DNA from 2 places in the Streptomyces sp. RFCAC02 genome. Region 1 is predicted to be linked to the other one. Evidence: riboswitches for the same ligand, from Rfam matches in the RefSeq annotation. Region 1 holds a riboswitch; the other holds the start of a gene.

What was found. A riboswitch is a leader RNA that binds a small molecule or an ion and turns the genes downstream of it on or off. The one in region 1 is predicted to bind ZMP and ZTP.
Region 2: another riboswitch for ZMP and ZTP. It lies ahead of EMA09_RS25400 (glycine hydroxymethyltransferase); the one in region 1 lies ahead of EMA09_RS03920 (bifunctional 5,10-methylenetetrahydrofolate dehydrogenase/5,10-methenyltetrahydrofolate cyclohydrolase).

The regions. Positions count from the first base shown of each region.
Region 1 is NZ_SAUH01000001.1:875,189-885,461, reverse strand. It holds partial or broken gene EMA09_RS03930 (inositol monophosphatase family protein) at 1-297, opposite strand, end outside; gene EMA09_RS03925 (glycosyltransferase) at 394-1,269, shown strand; gene EMA09_RS03920 (bifunctional 5,10-methylenetetrahydrofolate dehydrogenase/5,10-methenyltetrahydrofolate cyclohydrolase) at 1,302-2,156, opposite strand; ZMP/ZTP riboswitch at 2,179-2,266, opposite strand; gene EMA09_RS03915 (ABC transporter permease) at 2,375-3,166, opposite strand; partial or broken gene EMA09_RS03910 (ATP-binding cassette domain-containing protein) at 3,163-4,104, opposite strand; gene EMA09_RS03905 (DUF4097 family beta strand repeat-containing protein) at 4,131-4,802, opposite strand; gene EMA09_RS03900 (helix-turn-helix domain-containing protein) at 5,028-5,786, shown strand; gene EMA09_RS03890 (hypothetical protein) at 6,062-7,285, opposite strand; partial or broken gene EMA09_RS03885 (metallopeptidase TldD-related protein) at 7,572-8,977, opposite strand; gene EMA09_RS03880 (TldD/PmbA family protein) at 9,101-10,273, opposite strand, start outside.
Region 2 is NZ_SAUH01000001.1:5,486,706-5,496,978, reverse strand. It holds gene EMA09_RS25415 (RIP homotypic interaction motif-containing protein) at 6-371, shown strand; gene EMA09_RS25410 (tetratricopeptide repeat protein) at 375-3,734, shown strand; gene EMA09_RS25405 (endonuclease V) at 3,871-4,557, opposite strand; gene EMA09_RS25400 (glycine hydroxymethyltransferase) at 4,563-6,014, opposite strand; ZMP/ZTP riboswitch at 6,037-6,128, opposite strand; gene EMA09_RS25395 (dodecin) at 6,238-6,459, shown strand; gene EMA09_RS25390 (carbohydrate kinase) at 6,477-7,379, opposite strand; gene EMA09_RS25385 (alpha/beta hydrolase) at 7,531-8,451, shown strand; gene EMA09_RS25380 (helix-turn-helix transcriptional regulator) at 8,476-9,405, opposite strand; gene EMA09_RS25375 (DUF397 domain-containing protein) at 9,498-9,740, opposite strand; gene EMA09_RS25370 (ATP-binding protein) at 10,048-10,273, shown strand, end outside.

The DNA.
Region 1 (10,273 bases):
GCCGGCGGCGTGGTTCAGCGTGCCGCACAACGGGTCCACCAGCCACTGGCGTTCGGCACCGGCGGCGCCCTGCCGTCCGCCCTCCTCGCCGAGCAGCGCGTCATCGGGCCTGGCGGCGCGGATGACACCCACGATCGCCCGCTCGGACTCGATGTCGGCGGCGGTCGCGAAGTCCCCTGCGCCCTTGTCGACGCGGGCGAGCCGTTCGCCGAACCCGGCACGCACGATGGCGGCGCCCGCGCGTGCGGCGGCCACGGCGAGTTCGGTGTCGTCGGGGTCCGAACCGGAATCGATCACACCGCGCAGACTAATGGCACGCACTCCTCAGCAGGGCGGACACGGGTGATCAGGCACTAGCATCGGCGTCGCCGCCGACCACTGGAGTTCGCCCTCATGTCACTGCCGCGTATCGGAGTCGTCGTCGTGACCATGGGCACGCGTCCGCGTGAACTGGAGGCCCTGCTCGCGTCGGTGGAGAAGCAGGACGTCGCGGCCGAGCGGGTCGTGCTGGTGGGGAACGCGACGCCGCTCACCGATGTCGCGACGGACGCCACGAAGGTCCCGCTGACGGACAACCTGGGCTGCCCCGGCGGCCGCAACGTCGCCCTGCGCCTGCTGCGGGACGCGGGCGATGTCGACGTCGTGGTCGAACTGGACGACGACGGCCTGCTCGTCGCCGACGACGTGTTCCGCACGGTCCGGCGGCTGTTCGCCGAGGACCCGCGGCTCGGCATCGTCGGGTTCAGGGTCGCCGACGAGCACGGCCACACGGAGCGCCGCTGGGTGCCGAGGCCCGGGGCCGCCGATCCGATGCGCGGCGGTGAGGTCACCGGTTTCCTGGGCGGGGGCCACGGCCTCTCGATGCCCATGCTCCGGCAGATCGGCCTGTGGCCGGGGGAGTTCTTCTTCGGCCACGAGGAGTCCGACCTCGCCTGGCGGGCGCTCGACGCGGGCTGGCGGATCCTGTACGAGCCGGACCTCGTCCTGCAGCACCCGAGGACGTCCCCCGCCCGGCACGCGGGCCACTACCGGTTCACCGCGCGGAACCGCGTCTGGCTGGCCCGGCGCCGCCTGCCGGCGGCCCTGGTCCCCGTCCACCTGGGCGTGTGGATCGTCCTCACCACGCTGCGGACGCGGTCGCCGGGCAGTCTGCGGGCGTGGTGGGGCGGCTTCTTCGAGGGCCTGCGGACACCGTGCGGCCCGCGCCGCCCGATGCGGTGGCGCACGGTCTGGCGCATGACCCGCCTGGGCCGCCCGCCGATCCTCTGACGTGCCGTGGGGCCGGCGGGCGGTCGCGGACGTCAGCGCGCCTGCACCCCCAGTTGGTGTGCGGCGGCCCGCACGGTCTGCGCGAGCAGGACCGCGATGGTCATCGGCCCGACCCCGCCGGGGACGGGAGTGATCAGGCCGGCCCGGGCGCGGGCGGTGTCGAAGTCGACGTCGCCGACGTTGCCCGCGTTGTACCCGGCGTCGATCACGACCGCGCCGGGCTTGATGTCCTCGCCGCGGATCAGCCGGGGCCGGCCCACGGCCGCGACGACGATGTCCGCCTCCCGGACGATCGCCGGCAGGTCCGCGGTGCGCGAGTGGCAGTACGTCACGGTGGCGTCCCCCGCGAGCAGCAGCATCCCGACCGGCCTGCCGAGGATCGCGCTGCGGCCGACCACCACGGCGCGCTTGCCCGCGAGGCCGACGTCGTACGCGTCGAGCAGCCGCATGATCCCGCCGGGCGTGCAGGACACGAACCCGGGAAGTCCGAAGCCCATCGCGGCGAAGGAGTGCATCGTGACCCCGTCGACGTCCTTCTCCGGGGCGATGGCCTCGAACGCCGCACGCTCGTCGATGTGCGGGCCGGCGGGATGCTGCATCAGGATGCCGTGCACGTCCGGATCGGCGGACAGATCCGCGATCGTCGCGACCAGTTCGGCCGTCGTGGTCGAGGCGGGCAGGGCGATGTGGCGCGACCCGATGCCGGCCTTGGCGCACCGGTTCCTCTTCATGCGGACATAGGTGACGGACGCGGGGTCCTCGCCCACCAGGACCGTCGCCAGGCAGGGGGCGGTTCCCGTGCGCCGGGTGATGTCGGCGGCCGCGGCGGTGGTCTCCTCGACGAGGCGCCGCGCGAGAGCGGTTCCGTCCATGAGCTGTGCGGGCATTCGTGTCTCCCGGGCATTGCTGACCACTCGCCCAGGCGCACCGGCATTCGGCATCTCGCCGGGCCGCTCCCCGGTGGTGCTCCACCTCAGCGCCAGTCACGGCCCGGGAAGCACTGTAGCCGTACGCGGAAAGGGCGGCGTACTCCGGCGTGGTGCCGGGGGTACGCCGCCCTGGGGCGGTGGCCGTGCGGCGGGGCGTGCCCGCGCCGTCACGGCGGTCACCTGGGGTCGCGGTTGAACACCGACTTCGACCAGAGGTAGCCGAGAAGGGTCAGCGCCAGGCTCCAGGCGATCGCGAGCCACCCGTTGTGGCCGATCTCGCTGCCGAGCAGCAGGCCGCGCAGGGACTCGATGACGGGGGTGAACGGCTGGTACTCGGCGACCGGCTGGAACCAGCCGGGCATCGCGTCGATCGGGACGAACGTGCTGGAGATCAGGGGCAGGAAGATCAGCGGCAGCGCGTTGTTGCTCGCCGCCTCGGCGTTGGGGCTGACCATGCCCATCCCGACGGCGATCCAGGTGAGGGCCGTGGCGAACAGGACGAGCAGTCCGAAGGCCGCGAGCCATTCCAGGACGGTGGCGTCGGTGGAGCGGAAGCCGATGGCGAAGGCGACCACACCGACGAAGACGACGCTCAGGACGGCCTGCAGGACGCTGCCGACGACGTGCCCGATGAGTATGGAGCCGCGGTGGATCGCCATGGTGCGGAAGCGGGCGATGATGCCCTCGGTCATGTCGTTGGAGATGGACACCGCGGTGCCGATCGTGGTGCTGCCGATGGTCATCAGCAGCAGGCCCGGCACGAGGAAGGCGACGTAGTCGGAGCGGTCCGCGTCGCCGCCGCCGATGCCCGTGCTCAGCACGTCCCCGAAGAGGTAGACGAAGAGCAGCAGGAGCATCACCGGGGTGAGCAGCAGGTTCAGGGTGAGGGACGGGTAGCGCCTGGCGTGCAGGAGATTGCGGCGCAGCATGGTGGAGGAGTCGCGCACGGCGAGGGAGAGGGTGCTCATCGGTCGTTCTCCTTGGGCTGGTCGCCGGTGAGGGCGAAGAACACGTCGTCGAGGTCGGGGGTGTGGACGGTCAGTTCGTCGGCCTCGACGCCGGCGGTGTCCAGCCGGTCGAGGAGGGCGCGCAGTTCGCGCTGCGTCCCGTCGGACGGGACGCGGAGGGTGAGTGCCTGGTCGTCGAGGGACGTGGTGTCCAGGACGTCGGCCGCGGAGCGGTAGGCGGCCGGGTCCGTGAAGCGGAGGCGGATGTGGCCGCCGGGGACGATGCGCTTCAGCTCGTCCGCGGTGCCCTCGGCGGCGATGGTGCCGTTGTGGAGGACGGCGATGCGGTCGGCGAGTTCGTCGGCCTCCTCCAGGTACTGGGTGGTGAGGAAGACCGTGACGCCGCCGGTGACGAGTTCGCGGATGATGCCCCACATCGAGTGCCGGGAGCGGGGGTCGAGCCCCGTGGTGGGCTCGTCGAGGAAGATGATGCGCGGGTCGCCGACGAGCGTCATGGCGATGTCGAGGCGGCGCTTCATGCCGCCGGAGTAGGTGGAGGCGGGCTTCTTCGCCGCGTCGGCGAGGTCGAACCGTTCCAGGAGTTCGGCGCTGACCCGCCGGCCCTCGCGCTCGGACAGGTGCTGCAGGTCCGCCATCAGGAGCATGTTCTCCTCGCCGGTGATCAGCCCGTCGACGGCCGAGAACTGGCCGGTGACACCGATCGCGGAGCGGACGGACTACGGGTCGGCGGCGATGTCGTGCCCGCCGACGCGGACCTCGCCGGCGTCGGGGCGGATCAGGGTGGAGAGGATCTTCACGGCGGTGGTCTTGCCCGCGCCGTTCGGGCCGAGCAGGGAGAAGATCGTTCCTTCGGGGACGGTCAGGTCGACGCCGTCGAGCACGGTGTGGTCGCCGTAGGACTTGCGCAGACCGCTTGCCGCGATGGCCGGGGTGGTCATGGTGGATGCTCCTCGGAAGCTGTCGGTCACAGGCTGCGGGCGACGATGTCGCCGTGGGCGGTGGTCGCGTGGATGGTCAGGCCGGCGGCGGCGCCGTCGGCGTTCTTGAGCGAGTTCTCGATGCGGCCGTAGCCGGTGCCGGCGTCCAGGGAGGCGGAGACCCCGGCGGCGGCGCCGATCGTGATGCCGCCCTGCTCGGTGCGGAGGGTCACCGTGCCGCGCACGGCCTCGGCGACGGTGATGTCGCCCTTCTGCGTGCTGATCTCGCCGGGACCGGTGAGGCGGCCGACCGAGATGTCGCCCGCGCTGAGGGTGATACGGGCGCCGGCGGCCTCGTCGAGTTCGACCGAGCCCCGCGCGCTCTCCAGGGAGACCTCGCCGAGACGGCCGCTGGCGCGGAGTTCGGTGTCGGCCGTCGCGACCCGGACCGACGAGCCGGCGGGGAGGTGGACCGTCACCTCGACGGATCCGGAGGCGCCGAACATCTGGTTCCTGGCCTCCGGGGCCTCGATCCGCAGGACGCCGTCGGCGAGGGAGACCGTGGTCTGCTCCGCGGCCTTCGTGTCGCGGCCCTTGGAGGCGTCCGCCGGCAGGACCCCGACCGTGGTGTCGGCGCGGTCGGCGGCGATGAACCGGACGCGCCCGGCGGGGATGTCGAGGACGGTGGAGATGGGGGCGGGGGTGGTGAAGGTCTGCATCGTTCTCTTCCTTCGGCTCGTTGTTTCCGACGACGCAAAAGCTACGTTGCATTCACGGATCCCGCAACGCTTGCGTTGCATCAAAACTCAATCACCGCAGGTCAGATGGCAGAATTCGTTGCAACGAGAATGTCGCTTAACGCAACGAAGTGGCTTGGGTCGTTGCAATCTAACGGTGAGTGGTCGGTATGCTGCGGTGACGTACCGACGATGGAGGAGGCCCGGATGCCGGGAGGCAGGCTCACACAGCAGGAACGCCAGCAGATCGCGTCCGGACTGGCGGACGGCCTCGCGTACGCGGAGATCGCCAGGCGTCTGGACCGCCCGACGTCGACGGTCACGCGCGAGGTGACGCGCAACGGCGGCCCGGCCGGCTACCGGGCCGACCTGGCCCACCGCACCGCCGAGCGCCGCGTCAAGCGCCGCAGGCAGGCCGTGCCCCGGGCGCAGCAGGCACCCGAGCAGTCCCACGGGCGTGACGCCGAGGCCGTGCGCGAGTTCGAGGAACTGTTCACCACCGTCCTCATGGCCTCGGGGCTGCCCAAGATGATGGCCAGGGTGCTGGCCGGCCTCACCCTCGCCGACGCCGGGAGCTGCACGGCGGCCGAACTCGTCCGGCATCTCCAGGTCAGCCCGGCCTCGGTGTCGAAGGCGGTCGCGTACCTGGAGGAGCAGCACCTCATCCGCCGCGACCAGGACGAACGCCGCCGCGACCACTACGTCGTCGACGACGACGTCTGGTACCAGTCGCTGACGGCCAGCGCGCGGGCTTCGGCCGAGCTGGTGGCGATCGCACGGCAGGGCGTCGCCGTCTTCGGCCTCGGGACCCCGGCCGGCGACCGCCTGGACGGCATCGCCCGCTTCAACGACTTCGTGACCGACATCCTCATCCGCGCCACGGAAGAGGCCCGCGAACTGTTCGGCAGGGACACCGGAACACCTCCGGACACCGCCCCCACCGACCCGGACCCCGCCACCGGATAACCGACCGCCCGCTGCCCGTTCGGGGGAGCGGACCATCGGGGAAGACGTCCGATGAAGGTCCTGTCAGGAAATCGTCTCACGGCGTCGCGGTTCCGACTGGGCAGCGGAACGGGCCGTCCTGCGGGTAATCCGCTGGACGGCCCGAATCGGGGAGTGCAGTGGTGAAGCTGGCCGATGAAGGAGGACCAGGCAGCACGGCCCACAGTGAGCCGGTCGCCCTCGATGTCCTTGGAGTCACGGACGTGGGGGTCCCCGCCCGCCGCCGAAGGTGCTGTTCAGATTTCCGGCAGGCAGTCCACCAGGCAGTTCGTGATGGTTCCGATGGACGAGACCGGATCGAGCAGGCAGGTGTTGAGGCCCGGCCCCGCGTCCACCGTGCCTGCGTCGCTGGTGTTGGACACGACCGGCAGCCCGGCGGTCAGTGCGATGGTGTCGTCCCCTCCGGCGCCGGCGACGGTCGCGTCCACCGCGTTGGCGGTCCCGCCCTCCTCGGAGCCCGTGCCGCCCGTGAGGGTGATGGTGTCGCCGCCGTCCCCGCCATCGACGCTCCCGCCCGGCCCGTTGGCGTCACCGCCCTGCGGACCGGTGCTCGCGCCGCCCAGGACGTCGATGTCGTCCCCGGCTGGGCCGCCCTCGACCGTTCCCGTGTTCGCAGCCTCGGGGGCCGGAGCCGCGCTGCCCGTCGAGTCGCCCGCCGCCACGGTGATCGAGACGGGGGACGCGCTGGTCGCGGTGATCGTGCCGGTGTTCCCGGCGCCGCCGCCGACACCGTCGCCGCCGGCGACGGTCATGACCGTGGTGCCCTGCGACGCGTCCCCGGCCGTGATGGTGCCGGTGTTCCCGTCACCGCCGGTGGCGTCGTCCGTGCCCGTGCCGCCCGTGACGGTGAGGGTGCCGGACTCGCCCGCCGTGACGGTGCCCGTGCTCCCGGCCCCGCCGCTGCCGCTGTCGGCCGCGCCGCCGGTCAGGTCGATGGTGGCGTCGGCGCCGCCCGCCTCGATGCCGCCCGAGTTCGCCGCTCCACCGGACGCGCCCGCGCCCTCGCCCCCGCTGATGGAGATGTCCGCCGTGTCGGCCGTCACGGTGATCGTGCCCGCATTGCCGTCCGGCGCCGTTGCCGACGGGGCGCCCGCGCCCGCCACGACGGTCAGTGACGCGGCGTCGCCCGCCAGCTCGACCGTGCCCGTGGGCGCGATGCCCTCGCCCACCAGCGGCAGGATCTCGATCGTGTCCATCGTCCCGCCCGCGACGACCGTCCCGGCCACGGTCCCCGTGACGGTGAGGGTGTTCGTGCCGCCGCTGCCCAGAGCGATCGTCTCCCCATCGGCCAGTGCGCAGGAGCAGACGATCTCGTTGTCCTGCCCGGCCACACCCGAGATCGTGAAGCCGTTCGCCTCCACGGCCACCTGCGGCACGCCGTTCACCATGCAGACCGTCCCCATCGCCCGTGCCGGTGCCACACCGGCGCCGGCGCCCAGCAGGACAGTGGCGAGAAGCACCGCGGCCAGCCGCCCATGGTGGCCGCCCCGCCCCTGTCTTCCGCGTTCTCGCGCCGTCCGCCGCACGGTACTCGACAGGACGGCGGCATTCGCAACCGCACACGTGTCATCGCACGCTCCACTCGGGGTGAGAGGGAAGGGAACCGGCGCGCGCGATCCATGCGCGGCGCCCGGCACCACCAGCACAACCCGTGACCGGAGCGTGCGCAGCCGGTGAGCACCCTGCGGGGTGGCCATTCACCGCAAAGGCTCACCGGCCCCGGCCGTCCGGGCGGCCCGCCGCCGGTCAGACGCCGGTGGCGACCGTGCTCATGTTGAAGTCCGGGACACGCAGCGCCGGCATGGCGACGCGGGCCGCGTCGTCGCCCCACTCGCGGGACCGGCAGCGTTCACGCACCCCGGCCTCGGTCGCGCGGGCCAGCAGATCGACGGGGGACTCGTTGAAGCGGAAGTTGTTCACCTCGGCCGTGACCTCGCCGTCCTCCACCAGGTACACGCCGTCGCGCGTCAGCCCCGTGAGCAGCAGGGTGCGGGGATCGACCTCGCGGATGTACCAGAGCGAGGTGAGCAGCAGGCCGCGTTCCGTGCGGGCGACCAGCTCGTCCAGGGAGGCGGTGCCGCCCGCGTCGAGCAGCAGGTTGCCGGGCAGCGGGTTCACGGGCAGGCCGGTGAGGCGGGCCGTGTGCCGCGAGGTGACGAGCCCGGTGAGCACACCGTCCCGCATCCAGTCCGAACGGCCGAGCGGCAGGCCGTTGTCGAACACCGAGGTGGTCGGCATCATCGCGCTCACGGAGCTGTGCACCATCAGGTGCGGACTCGACGCGAGGCCCGGCGCCGACGGGTCGGACCACAGGTTCACGGGCAGGTGCGCGATCCGCTCGCCGACGCGCGTGCCGCCGCCCTGCCTGCTGAAGACGCTGCGGCCCTCGTGCGCGGTCCGGCCGTCCGCCCTGAACTGCTGGAACGCGACCAGGTCCGCGACGGCCGACGGCGGCAGCAGCGTCTCGTACCGCCCGGCCGGCAGCTCGACGCGCCGGTCGCCCCACGCCAGGCGCCGCGCGAGCGCCGCGTCGAGCGCCACCGGGTCGCAGGCGGCGAAGTCGTCCACCGGCAGCACAGCGAACGAGGTGCGGGCGCGGCCGTGCGACTTGGCGTTCAGCTCGATGTGCCCGGCCGGCTGCTCGTGCCGCAGCCGCAGCCCCGACGACGTGCCGAGCCAGGTCGTCGTCACCCGCCTGCGGGCGAACCCGAACAGCTCGCGCCCGCCCGCCGCCGCGCTCCGGAACGCCTCGCCGAGCGCCGGCGCGAACCCCGCGAACACGTCGGGCTCCGCGCGTCGCGCGGCCTCCTCGTACCCGGGCGCGGTGGCGCCGTCCCCGGGGGCAGCTCCATGGCGTCCTCCGCCACCGGCGACTGCCGCGCCGCCTCCTCGGCCGCCCGCACCAGGTCCGGCACCGCGTCGGGCGTGACGGCCGACCACGACACGACGCCCACCCCCACGCCGTCGTCCCGCCGCACGCCCGCCACGACCGTGACGCGCTGCGCCTGCACCGCGCCATTCGTCGTGAGCGCGTTGCCCGCCCACCGCAGATCCACCGACGACGTCTCGTCGACGAGCACCACCGCGTACTCCGCGCGCGCGGCGCCGAGCGCGCGTTCGACGATTTCCCCGGCCGTCCCGACTTTCCTCATCGCACCGCTCCCGTGTCGTGGCCGCGCACCGTGACGCGTTCGTTCCTGTGCGCCGACGAATGGCGCGTGACCGAAATCCCCGATGTGAACGCGGGCATTACCACCGCGTCCCGTCCCCGTTTCTCACGAGCGGCCCGATTCCCGCGCGGTGTTGAGAACGGTGATTCCCCGGAAGAGCGCCGAGGGACACCCGTGACTCACCGCCGCGACCTGTCCGGGCTGTCCCTTTCCGCACATGAAAGTGCCGCCGAGCACATACGTGTCCGGGCCGCCGACCGCCTCCATCGCGCCCCAGAATTCGGGCGTGCTGCCCTGGTACGCGACATCGCGGAGCTGCCCCGCGAGGCGGCCGTTCTCGATGCGCCAGAACCGCTGCGCCGTGAACTGGAAGTTGTAGCGCTGCATGTCGATGGACCAGGAGCCGCGCCCCTCCACCCAGATGCCCCGCTCCACCCGGCCGATCAGGTCCGCCGTGGCGGGGCCTTCCGGGTCGGGGCGCAGCGACACGTTCGCCATGCGCTGGATCGGCGCGTGCGACGGGGCGTCGGCGAACGCGCAGCCCGTGGACCGCCCGAGGCCCTGGAGCGCGGCCGTACGGCGGTCCGTCTGGTAGCCGACGAGGACACCGTCGCGCACCAGGTCCCACGACTGGGCCGCCACGCCCTCGTCGTCCCAGCCGATCGTGGCGAGCCCGTGCTCGGCCGTGCGGTCGCCGGTCACGTTCATGGCGGGCGAGCCGTAGCGCAGCGTCCCGAGCCGGTCCACGGTGGCGAACGACGTGCCGGCGAACGCCGCCTCGTACCCGAGGGCGCGGTCCAGCTCCGTCGCGTGGCCGACCGACTCGTGGATGGTGAGGAACAGGTTCGACGGGTCGATCACCAGGTCGTACGCGCCGGGCTCCACCGAGGGGGCGGCCATCTTCTCCGCCAGCAGCTCCGGCAGGCGGCCCAGTTCGCCGTCCCAGTCCCAGCCGGTGCCCGTCAGGTACTCCCAGCCGCGCCCGGCGGGCGGGGCGAGGGTGTTCATCGAGTCGAAGCGGCCCGTCGCGGCGTCCACCGAGGTCGCGGTCAGCTCCGGCAGGACGCGGACGCGCTGCTGCGTCGTGACGGTGCCGGCGGTGTCGGCGTAGAACTTGTTCTCCTGCACCGCCCACAGGCGCGCGGTCACGTGCGTCACGCCCCGGCCGCCGAGGAGCCGCGCGCTGCGGTCGGCGAGCAGGCCGACGCGGTCGGCCTCCGGCACGTCGAACGGGTTCACCTCGTACGCCGAGACCCACGTGCGCTCGCCGTGGGACGG
Region 2 (10,273 bases), 4.6 Mb from region 1:
CGGTGATGGTGATCGCGAGTGCCCTGGCGGCGGGGGCCGCCGCCGCCGCGCAGGACGTGGCCTCCGCCGCGGTCCAGGACGCGTACACGGCTCTGCGGGAGTCGGTCCGCCGCCTGTTCGCGGGGCGCCGCGGCGCGGAGGAGACGCTCGACCGGCACGCGGCCGATCCCGGGGCGTGGCAGGCGTCCCTGGAGGAGGCGCTGACGGAGGCCGGGGCCGCCGATGACGCCCGCCTCCTCGCCGCGGCGCGGGACGTGCTGCGCGCTATCGGCCGGGAGGAGGGGCGGCCCGGGGAGCCTCCGGTGGATCTGCGGCATGCCAGGGGCGTCCAGGTCGGCGACCACAACGAGCAGCACAACACGTTCTCCTGACGCGTGGACGGGCAGGACGAGTCCGGAGGCAGGATCGATCTGCGCCATGCGCAGGGTGTGCTGATCGGCAGCGGCGTCCAGCACAACACGTACGTCCTGCCGGCGCACCATGTCGAGTGGCCGCACCGGGTCGGGGTGGTTCCGCCGCCGGCGGCGTGCTTCCACGATCGGGGTGACCTGGCCGATCCTCCTGCCGGTGAGCCGGTGACGACGTATGTCCTGACCGGTCTCGGCGGTGTGGGCAAGACCCAACTGGCCGCGCACTGGGCGCGCATCGCGCAGGCCCGGGGCGATCTCGACCTGCTGGTGTGGGTGCCGGCGGCCAGTCGCCAGGCCGTCGTGGCGGTGTACGCGGAGGCGGCGGCGGACGTGTGCCCCGGCCAGGTCGCCGACGCCGACCAGGCGGCGGCCAGGTTCGTGGCCTGGCTGGAGCGCACCGACCGGCGGTGGATGGTGGTCCTGGACGACGTGACCGCGCCGGGGGACCTGCACGGCCTGTGGCCCCCGCAGCGGCCCGGTGGCACCACCCTGGTGACCACCCGCCGCAAGGACGCCGCGCTGGCGGGCGAGGGGCGCGGGCTGGTGGACGTGGGGCTCTTCACGCCCGACGAGGCGGCCGGCTACCTGACCCGCAGGCTCGGTGGTGATCCCGGCCGGCTCACGGAGGCCGGGGAACTGGCCGACGACCTCGGGCGGTTGCCGCTGGCCCTCGCGCAGGCGTGCGCGTACATGCTGGACCAGGACATGGGGTGCGGCGCGTACCGGGCCAGGCTCGCCGACCGGGCGCGCCGTCTGGACAGCCTGCTGCCGGAAGCCTCCGCCCTGCCCGACCAGCAGCGGCTCACCGTGGCCGCGGCCTGGGCACTCTCCATCGAGCTGGCCGACGGGCTCAACCCGGCGGGTCTGGCCCGGCCGGTCCTCGAACTGTCCAGTGTGCTCAGTCCGAACGGGATTCCCGCCGGCCTGTACACGACCGCCGCCGCACGGGCGTTCCTGGCCGCCGCCCGGGGCGGCCGGGAGGTGGACGCGGAGGACGCGCGCGGTGCCGTGCGGTGCCTGCACCGGCTCAGCCTGGTCAGTGCCGGTCCGGACGGCGCCCCCGTACAGGTGCACGGGCTCGTCCAGCGGACCGTGCGCGAACAGCTCGGCCCCCGGCGCGAGTCGGTGGTCGTCGGAAGGGCCGCCGACGCGCTGCACGAGATGTGGCCCCGGACCGAGCGGGAGTACGCCTTCGGGCAGTTGCTCCGTGCCAACGCCGAGGCGCTGCAGGACCACGGGGGTGCGCTGCTGTGGTCGGGCGGTGACGTCCACCCCGTTCTGCTGAGGGCGGGCCAGAGTCTCGGCACCGCTGGGCTGCTCAACGCCACGATGGCCCACTACCGACGGCTCGCCTCGGCCGCCACGGCGTACCTCGGCCCGGACCACCTCCGTACCCTCGCGTCACGCAGCAACGCGGTCCGTTTCCTGGCGCTCGCGGGGGATCCGCCCGGCGCGGTGGCGGCGTACGAGGACCTGCTCGCCGACTTCCTGCGCCTCGCCGGCCCCGACGACCCCAGGACGCTGGACACGCGACGCGAGATCGCCGCGGCGCGGGCGCAGGGCGGCGACCGGGCGGGCGCGCTCACCGCGTACGACCGCCTGTACGACGACTGCGTCCGGGTCTTCGGGCCGCGGGACCGCGAGACCCTCGACATCCGCTTCCACGTCGCCAAGCTGCTGAACGACACGGGGGACACCGCGCGTGCGACCGCGCTGTGCCAGGAACTGCTGCGCGACTGCCTGCGGGCGCTGGGGCCGTCGCACTCCCTCACCCTGGACGTCCGTATGAAGCTCGCGGATCTGCGGGGGGACGCGGGAGATCCGGCCGGGGCCGTCGCCGCGTGCGAGCAACTTCTCGCCGACTGTCTGGCGACGATCGGCGCGGACCACCGCGACGCTCTGTCCGTCCGGAGGCAGCTCGCGCACTGGCGGGGTGCGGCGGGAGATCCCGCCGGGGCGATCGCCGACCTGGAGGCGCTGCTCGACGACTCCGTGCGCGTGCTCGGCCCTCACCATATCGACGTCTCCGCAGCGCGCTTCGACCTCGGTCTGAGACGCAGCGAGGCGGGCCATCCGGCGGGGCCGATGGCCGCGATCGAGCAAGCGGCGGCCGGCATGGAACAGCTCCTCGGCGCGGGCCACCCGCTCACCATCACCCACCGCGTCCTGATCGCGGCGTGGAAGACCGCCCTGCTGGAGAGTGACCCGGCCGGGGCCGCCGCCGCCATGGAGGAACTGCTTCCCGAGCTGGTGGCCGCCGCGGGTCCGGACGACCCGGGGGTCCTCATGCAGCGCCGCATGCTGGCGGGGATCAGAGGCGCCATCGGTGATCCCGCCGCGGCGGCGCGCGAGTTCGCCGGTCTGCTGGCCGACTTCGTACGCGTGCTGGGTCCCGAGCATCCGCAGACCTTCGCCGTACGGGCCGACCTGGCCGACTGGCGGAGCGAGGCCGATGCCCCGGACGGAGCCGTCCCGGAGGCCGAGGACGTGCTCGGCGCCTGCAGGCGTGTGCTGGGGCCGACGCATCCGGAGACGCTGCACGCCCTGCAGGTGGTCGCGAAGAACCGGCGCGCGGCGGGTGACACGGCGGGGGCCGCGGCGGCCTACGAGGACTTGATCGACGTGCGGCGGCGGGTTCTGGGTCCTGACCATCCCGAGACCCTGCGCGCCCGCGGCACCCTGGCCGACCTGCGGAGCGAGGACGCGGACCCGGCCGATGCGGTCGCGGACCACGAGGAGCTGTTCGCCGACCACCTGCGGGTACTCGGTCCGGAGCATCCGAGGACACTCGATGTGCGCGGCCGAGTGCTCACCGCGCGGGGAGAGGCCGGAGATCCGGCGGGGGCGGCCGCTGCGTACGGGGAGCTGTTGCAGGACTACCAGCGGCTGCTCGGGCCTGACCACATGGAGACCCTTGTCGCTCGCACCACTTACGCGGGGCTGCTCGCACAGGCGAAGGAATACGCGCGTTCGGCCGCGACGTACGAGCGGGTGCTGACCGCGGGCCGGCGGATCTGGAGTCCCGAGCACTTCGCCACCCTGATGATCCGGGGATGCCTGGCCGAGATGCGGAGCCATGTCGACGGCGATCCGGCGTCGGGGCTTCCCGCGTTCGACGCGTTGCTGGCGGACTGTGTGCGGGCACTGGGGCCGGATCACTACGTCACGGACGCCACGCGTGCGTACATCGCGGGGCTGCGGGAACGGGACGCGACCGGGGCCGAGGGGGAGGCCGTCACGTTCCACGGCCTGCTGGAGAGCCGGGGGAAGGCCGCGCGTGCCGCAGGCGGCGACTCCGAGCACGTTCATCACTCTCCGGAGTGAAAAACGAGCGAAGCGTTGCGCACGGTGACGATGGTGGCTACGTTGGTCACCGTAAGTGATGTAGCAGGAAGGGGACCGCGCCATGGGCAGCACTGCGGGGATCAACACACGGGCCGGCGGCGGCCGGGGCGGTGGCTCAGGCGTCGCGCAGGGCCTGCCGGCACAGCCGGTCGGCCGCCCGCGTCGTCTCGGGCAGCCGGTAGCCGAGCGTCGTGAGGTGCAGGGTGTGGGCGCACGCGTCGGCGAGCGTCGTGCGGTGCCCGGCGGACACGAAGACGGGCTTCACCCCGTCTCTGGTGCGCAGGGCGCGGCCGACCTCCTCGTCACCGTCCAGCAGCGGAGCCGCGTCACCGCGCCGTGGCCCCGGTGGCCCGTACCGGAAGAGGAACGGGGTCTTCGCCACCCCGATCGCGGGCAACCCCGTGAGGACCCCCAGGTGGCAGGCGAGCCCGAAACGCCGTGGATGCGCGACACCGTAACCGTCGCAGACCACGAGGTCGGGAGTGTGCCGCAGGGCACCCAGGGCGTCCAGGACGGCGGGCAGTTCGCGGAAGGCGAGCAGGCCCGGCAGATAGGGGAACGGGACGGCCCGCGCCGCCGTGGCGCTCTCGACCACGGTGAGGGTCACCGCGTCGAGGACCACGGCGGCGGCCACCACGAGGTCCCTGCCGTCGTCGTAGGCGACGTCCACCCCGGCCACGAGGGTGCCGGCCAGCCCGGGAGCCGGTCCGGACGAGTCGAGGACGGTGGCCTCGCGCAGCCTCAGCTGCACGGCCACGGCCTCGTCCTCGCCGGCCGGAGTGGTGTGCTGCAAGGGAGACACGCCGCTCAGCTCAGGTCGATACCCGGGTACAGCGGGTGCTTGGCGAGAAGGTCCGCGGCGCGGTCGGCGACCTGCTCGGCGACCCCCTCCTCCAGCACATAGGTCGCCTTGGAGGCGGCACCGCTCTTGGCCGTGCCGGGCTTCGTGCGCGAGAGCACGGTGTCGATGAGAGCGGCGACCTCGTCCATGCCATCGGTGGTCAGGCCCCGGGTCGTGAGCGCCGGCGTGCCGATGCGGATGCCCGAGGTGTACCAGGCGCCGTTCGGGTCGCGCGGGATGGCGTTGCGGTTGGTCACGATGCCGGCGTCGAGGAGGGCCGCCTCCGCCTGGCGCCCGGTGAGCCCGTAGCCGGACACGTCGATCAGGCACAGGTGGTTGTCGGTGCCGCCGGTGACCAGGCGCGCGCCGCGCCGCATCAGCCCCTCGGCGAGGGCGCGGGCGTTGTCCACGACGCGCTGCGCGTAGTCCTGGAACTCCGGCTGCCGCGCCTCCGCGAGGGCCACGGCCTTCGCCGCCATGACGTGCGGCAGCGGACCGCCGAGCACCATCGGGCAGCCGCGGTCCACCTGGTCCGCGAGGGAGTCGTCGCACAGCACCATGCCACCGCGCGGGCCGCGCAGGGACTTGTGGGTCGTGGTGGTGACGATCTGGGCGTGCGGCACCGGGTCGAAGTCACCGGTGAGGACCTTGCCCGCCACCAGGCCGGCGAAGTGGGCCATGTCCACCATGAGCGTGGCCCCCACCTCGTCGGCGATCTCCCGCATGATGCGGAAGTTGACCCGGCGCGGGTAGGCGGAGTACCCGGCGATGAGGATCAGCGGACGGAACTCGCGCGCCGCCTCGCGCACCCGGTCGTAGTCGAGGAGCCCCGTCTCCGGGTCCGTGCCGTACGACCGCTGGTCGAACATCTTCCCGGAGATGTTGGGCCGGAAGCCGTGCGTCAGGTGACCGCCCGCGTCCAGGGACATGCCGAGCATGCGCTGGTTGCCCAGCTCGCGGCGGAGCGCGGACCAGTCGGCCTCGGTCAGGTCGTTGACCTGCCGGACACCGGCGCGCTCCAGCGCCGGGCTCTCCACCCGGGCGGCGAGAACGGCCCAGAACGCCACGAGGTTCGCGTCGATGCCGGAGTGCGGCTGGACGTAGGCGTGCCGGGCGCCGAACAGCTCGCGCGCGTGCTCGGCGGCCACCGACTCGACGGTGTCGACGTTCCGGCAGCCCGCGTAGAAGCGGCGGCCGACGGTGCCCTCGGCGTACTTGTCGCTCATCCAGTTGCCCATGGTGAGGAGCACCGCCGGGGAGGCGTAGTTCTCACTGGCGATGAGCTTGAGCGAGGCACGCTGGTCCTCGATCTCGCGGCCGATGGCGTCGGCGATCCTCGGCTCGACACCGCGGATCACGTCCAGGCTGCTGCGGAACGCCGTGGACGCCGTGGCGGATGTCGTGGAATCTGCGGTCACTGCGGGGCCTCCAGAGGTGAGTCGCGACGGCCCAGGCGCACGGCTCCTCATCGCTCGGCGGGGGCCGCTCCCCGATGGTTGTCCATCTTCGACGCGCCAGTCACGGCCCGCAGCGAGGGTAGCATCGCGTGCCCCGCGGGACGGCGGCCGAGGTCGCGGATGGGACGCCGCGGGTGCACGGTGGAGGAGCGGTGTCGGTGACGACAGCTTCCGGGAGGCCATCGTGAGCGAACACATCTACCGGGTGACGGAGATCGTCGGGTCGTCCACCGAGAGTGTGGACGACGCCGTCCGCAACGCGGTCGACCGCGCGTCCCGCACCCTGCGGATGCTGGAGTGGTTCGAGGTGACGCAGGTGCGCGGGCACATCGAGGACGGGCGCGTGGCGCACTTCCAGGTGGGCCTGAAAGTCGGTTTCCGTCTGGAGGACGAGGCGGAAGCCTGACGTGCCGGCGGACGGCGTCAGGCGCCGAGGGCGGCCCGGGTGGGCGGGTCGGCCCCCGGCCGGGTGCACGTGATCGCGGCGGCCCTCGCGCACCGCGTGAGCACGGCCGTCAGGGCCTCCGGCCCCCGTGGCGGGCCGCCCTGCTCGGCGACCGCGTCGAGCAGGGCCGCCTGGAACGTGTCGCCGGCGCCCACCGTGTCCACGACGCGGACCCGCGGCGCCGCCACGCGCACCTCGTCCGCCGCCGTGACGCCGATCGCGCCCTCCGCGCCGAGCGTGACGGCGACGAGCCGGGGTCCCTCGGCGAGCAGCTCCCGCGCGGCGTCCGCGGGCGCGAGGCCGGGGAACAGCCACGCCAGGTCCTCCTCGCTGGCCTTGAGCACGTCCGCCGAACCGGCGAGATCGCGGCACGCCGCGCGGTAGGCGTCCCGGTCCGGCTGGACGGCGGGCCGCACGTTCAGGTCGGCGACGACCGTCGTGCCGCCGCGCCGCAGGGTGCGGCACAGCTCCCGCACCCGGTCGGCACCCGGCTGGACCACGACGGCGAGCGAACCGGTGTGGAGCACCGCGGTGTCACCGGGCACGGACAGTTCCCGCGGGTCCCAGCCCCCCAGGAAGTCGTAGGTCGCACCGCCGTCCCCGTCCAGGTGTGCCAGGGCGAGCAGTGTGCGGTCGGTGCCCGACGGCACGCGCCGCACGTCCACGCCGATGCCCGCCAGGTGCTCGGCCACCACGACGCCGGGCGCGTCGTCGCCCCACGCCGTGAGGAGCGTGACCGGGCGGCCGAGACGGTGCAGGCCGACCGCGACATTGGCGGGGCTGCCGCCCGGGACGGCGCGGAGTTCCGTTTCGCCCGCACGCCACAGGAGATCCACCAGGACCTCGCCGACGACTGTGACCCGGCTCCCGGACCCGCTCACGGAACCACCCCGATCCTTCCTCATCACTCCCGCGCGACACCGCGGGCCGATCGCACGATACTTGCCGCACTCTCCCCCGGACTCGACGAGGAGTGACGCAGCGATGACCGAGGACAGCGCGCGCACCGCAGGGGACGGACCGGCCGGGCGCATGCGCGCCGGCGTCACGCCGGCCCCCGACGGCGTGCCGATCGCCACCTACACCTGGCTCCCCTCCGCGGCGCCGCCCCGCGCCTGGGTGCAGATCGTGCACGGCGCGGCCGAGCACGCCCGGCGCTACGACCGGTTCGCCCGCGGGCTCGCCGCCCGCGGTTACGCGGTCGTGGCGTCCGACCACCGCGGTCACGGCGCGACCGCGCCCCGCACCGGCGGCCGGGGCGTCGTGGGCGACTCCGGATGGCGGGCCGTCGTCACCGACCTCGCGGCCGTCGCGGCCCGCGCCCGCGCGGACCTGCCGGGCGTTCCCCTGGTGATGCTCGGCCACAGCATGGGGTCCCAGCTCGCCAGGGACTTCGCACAGACGTACGGCGATACGCTCGCGGGGCTCATCCTGTCGGGGACCTTCCGCTCCCTGCCGGGCTGCGAGACGGAAGGGGCGATCCAGCGGCTCCGGGAGGAGATCGAGGTCGGGGGCCGGTCGGCCGCATCGTCGTTCGTCGGCGACCTGTTCGCGTCCTTCAACGCCCCTTACGCGCACCGGACCGGCTTCGAGTGGCTGTCGCGCGACGAGGCCGAGGTGGACCGGTACGTCGCCGACGAGGACTGCGGTTTCCCGTTCAGTGCGGGCCTCGCCCTCGACTGGGTGCTGGGTGTGCGGACGATCAACGACCCGGCCCGCCAGGCACGCGTGCCCCCCGGCCTGCCCGTGCACATGGCGGTGGGCGACCAGGACCCGTGCCACAGCGGCATGACCCTGGTCTACGAACTGCTGGAGGACTTCCGCTACGCGGGCACACGCGACCTGACGTGGCGGGCCTACCCGGGCGCCCGCCACGAGATCCTCAACGAGACCAACAGCGCCGAGGTCGAGGAGGACCTCATCGCCTGGCTGGACGCCCACGTGCCGGGATGACCCCGCGCCCGGCCGGCGTGGAGATCAGTCCGTCTCCTCGTCCTTCAGGCTGTCGAGCAGGCGGAGCTGATCGAGGAACACCCCGGTCTTCCGGTGGGGTTCCGCGGTCGCGCACAGGCTGTCCATGACGGCGAGGTAGTCCTCGACGTCATCGCGCTTGTCCAGGTACAGGGCGCTGTTGAGCTGTTCGAGATAGACGATGTCCGGCAGGTCGGGCTCGGAGAACCGCAGGATGGTGACCGGCCCGCCCGCCGCCGCGAGACCGCCCATGCGGAACGGCGCGATCTGCAGGGTGATGTTCGGCTGGTCCGCGACCTCGCGGAGGTGGCGGAGCTGCTCCCGCATCGCCCGCTTGCCGCCGAGGGGACGCCGCAGCGCCGCCTCGTCCACCACGGCCCAGAGCTTCGGCGCGTCCTCCTTGAAGAGGAGGTTCTGCCGCTCCATGCGCAGTTCGAGCCGGCGCTCGATCTCGCGCTCGCCGGCGCGGGGATGGCCGAGGCGGATGCACGCCCTGGCGTAGTCGGGGGTCTGGAGGAGCCCCGGGACGAACTGCACCTCATAGGTGCGGATGACCGACGCCGCCTCCTCGAGACCGATGAGCGTCTCGAACCAGCTCGGCAGGACGTCGTTGTACTTCTGCCACCAGCCGGGCGTGCCGGCCTGCCGGGCGAGCGCGATGAGCTGGCCGCGACGCGGCTCGTCGTCCACTCCGTAGAGCGTCAGGAGGTCGGCGACATCGCGCTCCTTCGCGCCCACCCGGCCCAGTTCGAGGCGGCTGATCTTCGCGTGCGAGGCACGGATGGCCTCCCCGGCCGCCTCCCTGCTGATGTGGCACTCCTCGCGGAGGCGGCGCAGGTGGGTGCCGAGGACGATCCGCAGGACCGTCGGGCCACCCCTCGGGCGGGCGAGGAGGTCCCGCACGGAAGAGGCCTGACCTGGCTGAACTGGCGCCATGAGCGTTGTCCCCTGAGTGTTGAATTCGCGCCCAGTGTTGCACTGTTCGAGCCGGGCGTACAGTTGCTCCCGGGCAACTCAGGGCGTAACGGTCAGCCCCGGTCCACGAGGTCGTCGAAGTCGCCGTCCTTCGCGCCGAGGACGAACGCCGTCATCTCCGCGCGGGTGTAGATGAGCGCCGGCCCCTGGGGGTCCCGGGAGTTGCGCACGGCGACATCCCCGCCGGGCAGGGCCGCGACCTCGACGCAGTTGCCGTTCGGGTTGCTGCGTGCGCTCTTGCGCCAGGCGGCACCCTCGATCCGGCCGGCCGGCACACCGTTGACGAGCTGCGGCATATGCACTCCTACCTTCCGTCGACACGACCGCCGCCCGCACAGCGGGCGGACGGCCACTGCGTGGATTCTGCCCCAACTCCCGGCGTTCTTGCATCTGTTCTTGCAGATGTTCTTGCATCCGTCCTTGCAGGCGTTCTTGCATTCGTTCTTTACGATGTACTTGCAGCGATACGCTGTGTGGGTTGAGGATGGACTTAGCGGAGCCGCCGCCCCAGGGCGGTCCCAGCACGTCGCGGAGGTCGTCATGCCAGCTCTTCCGTTCGCAGCAACGGCGCCCCACGTGATGGCACCAGCTCCCAGAGGGGTCGTGGACGCGGCAGGCTTCGTGACCTTCCCGCTGGCCTGTACCGCCGGTTCGGCCGGTGAGGCGCGCCGCCTGACGTCACGCACCCTGCGCGGCTGGGGGCTCGGATCCCTGGTCGACGACGCCTCGGTGATCGTCTCCGAGCTGGTGACGAACGCCGTCCGCTACGGCCGCCCGGTGAGCGTCGGCCACCGCCCGATGCCCCCGGCGACGGTGGACCAGCCGTTCC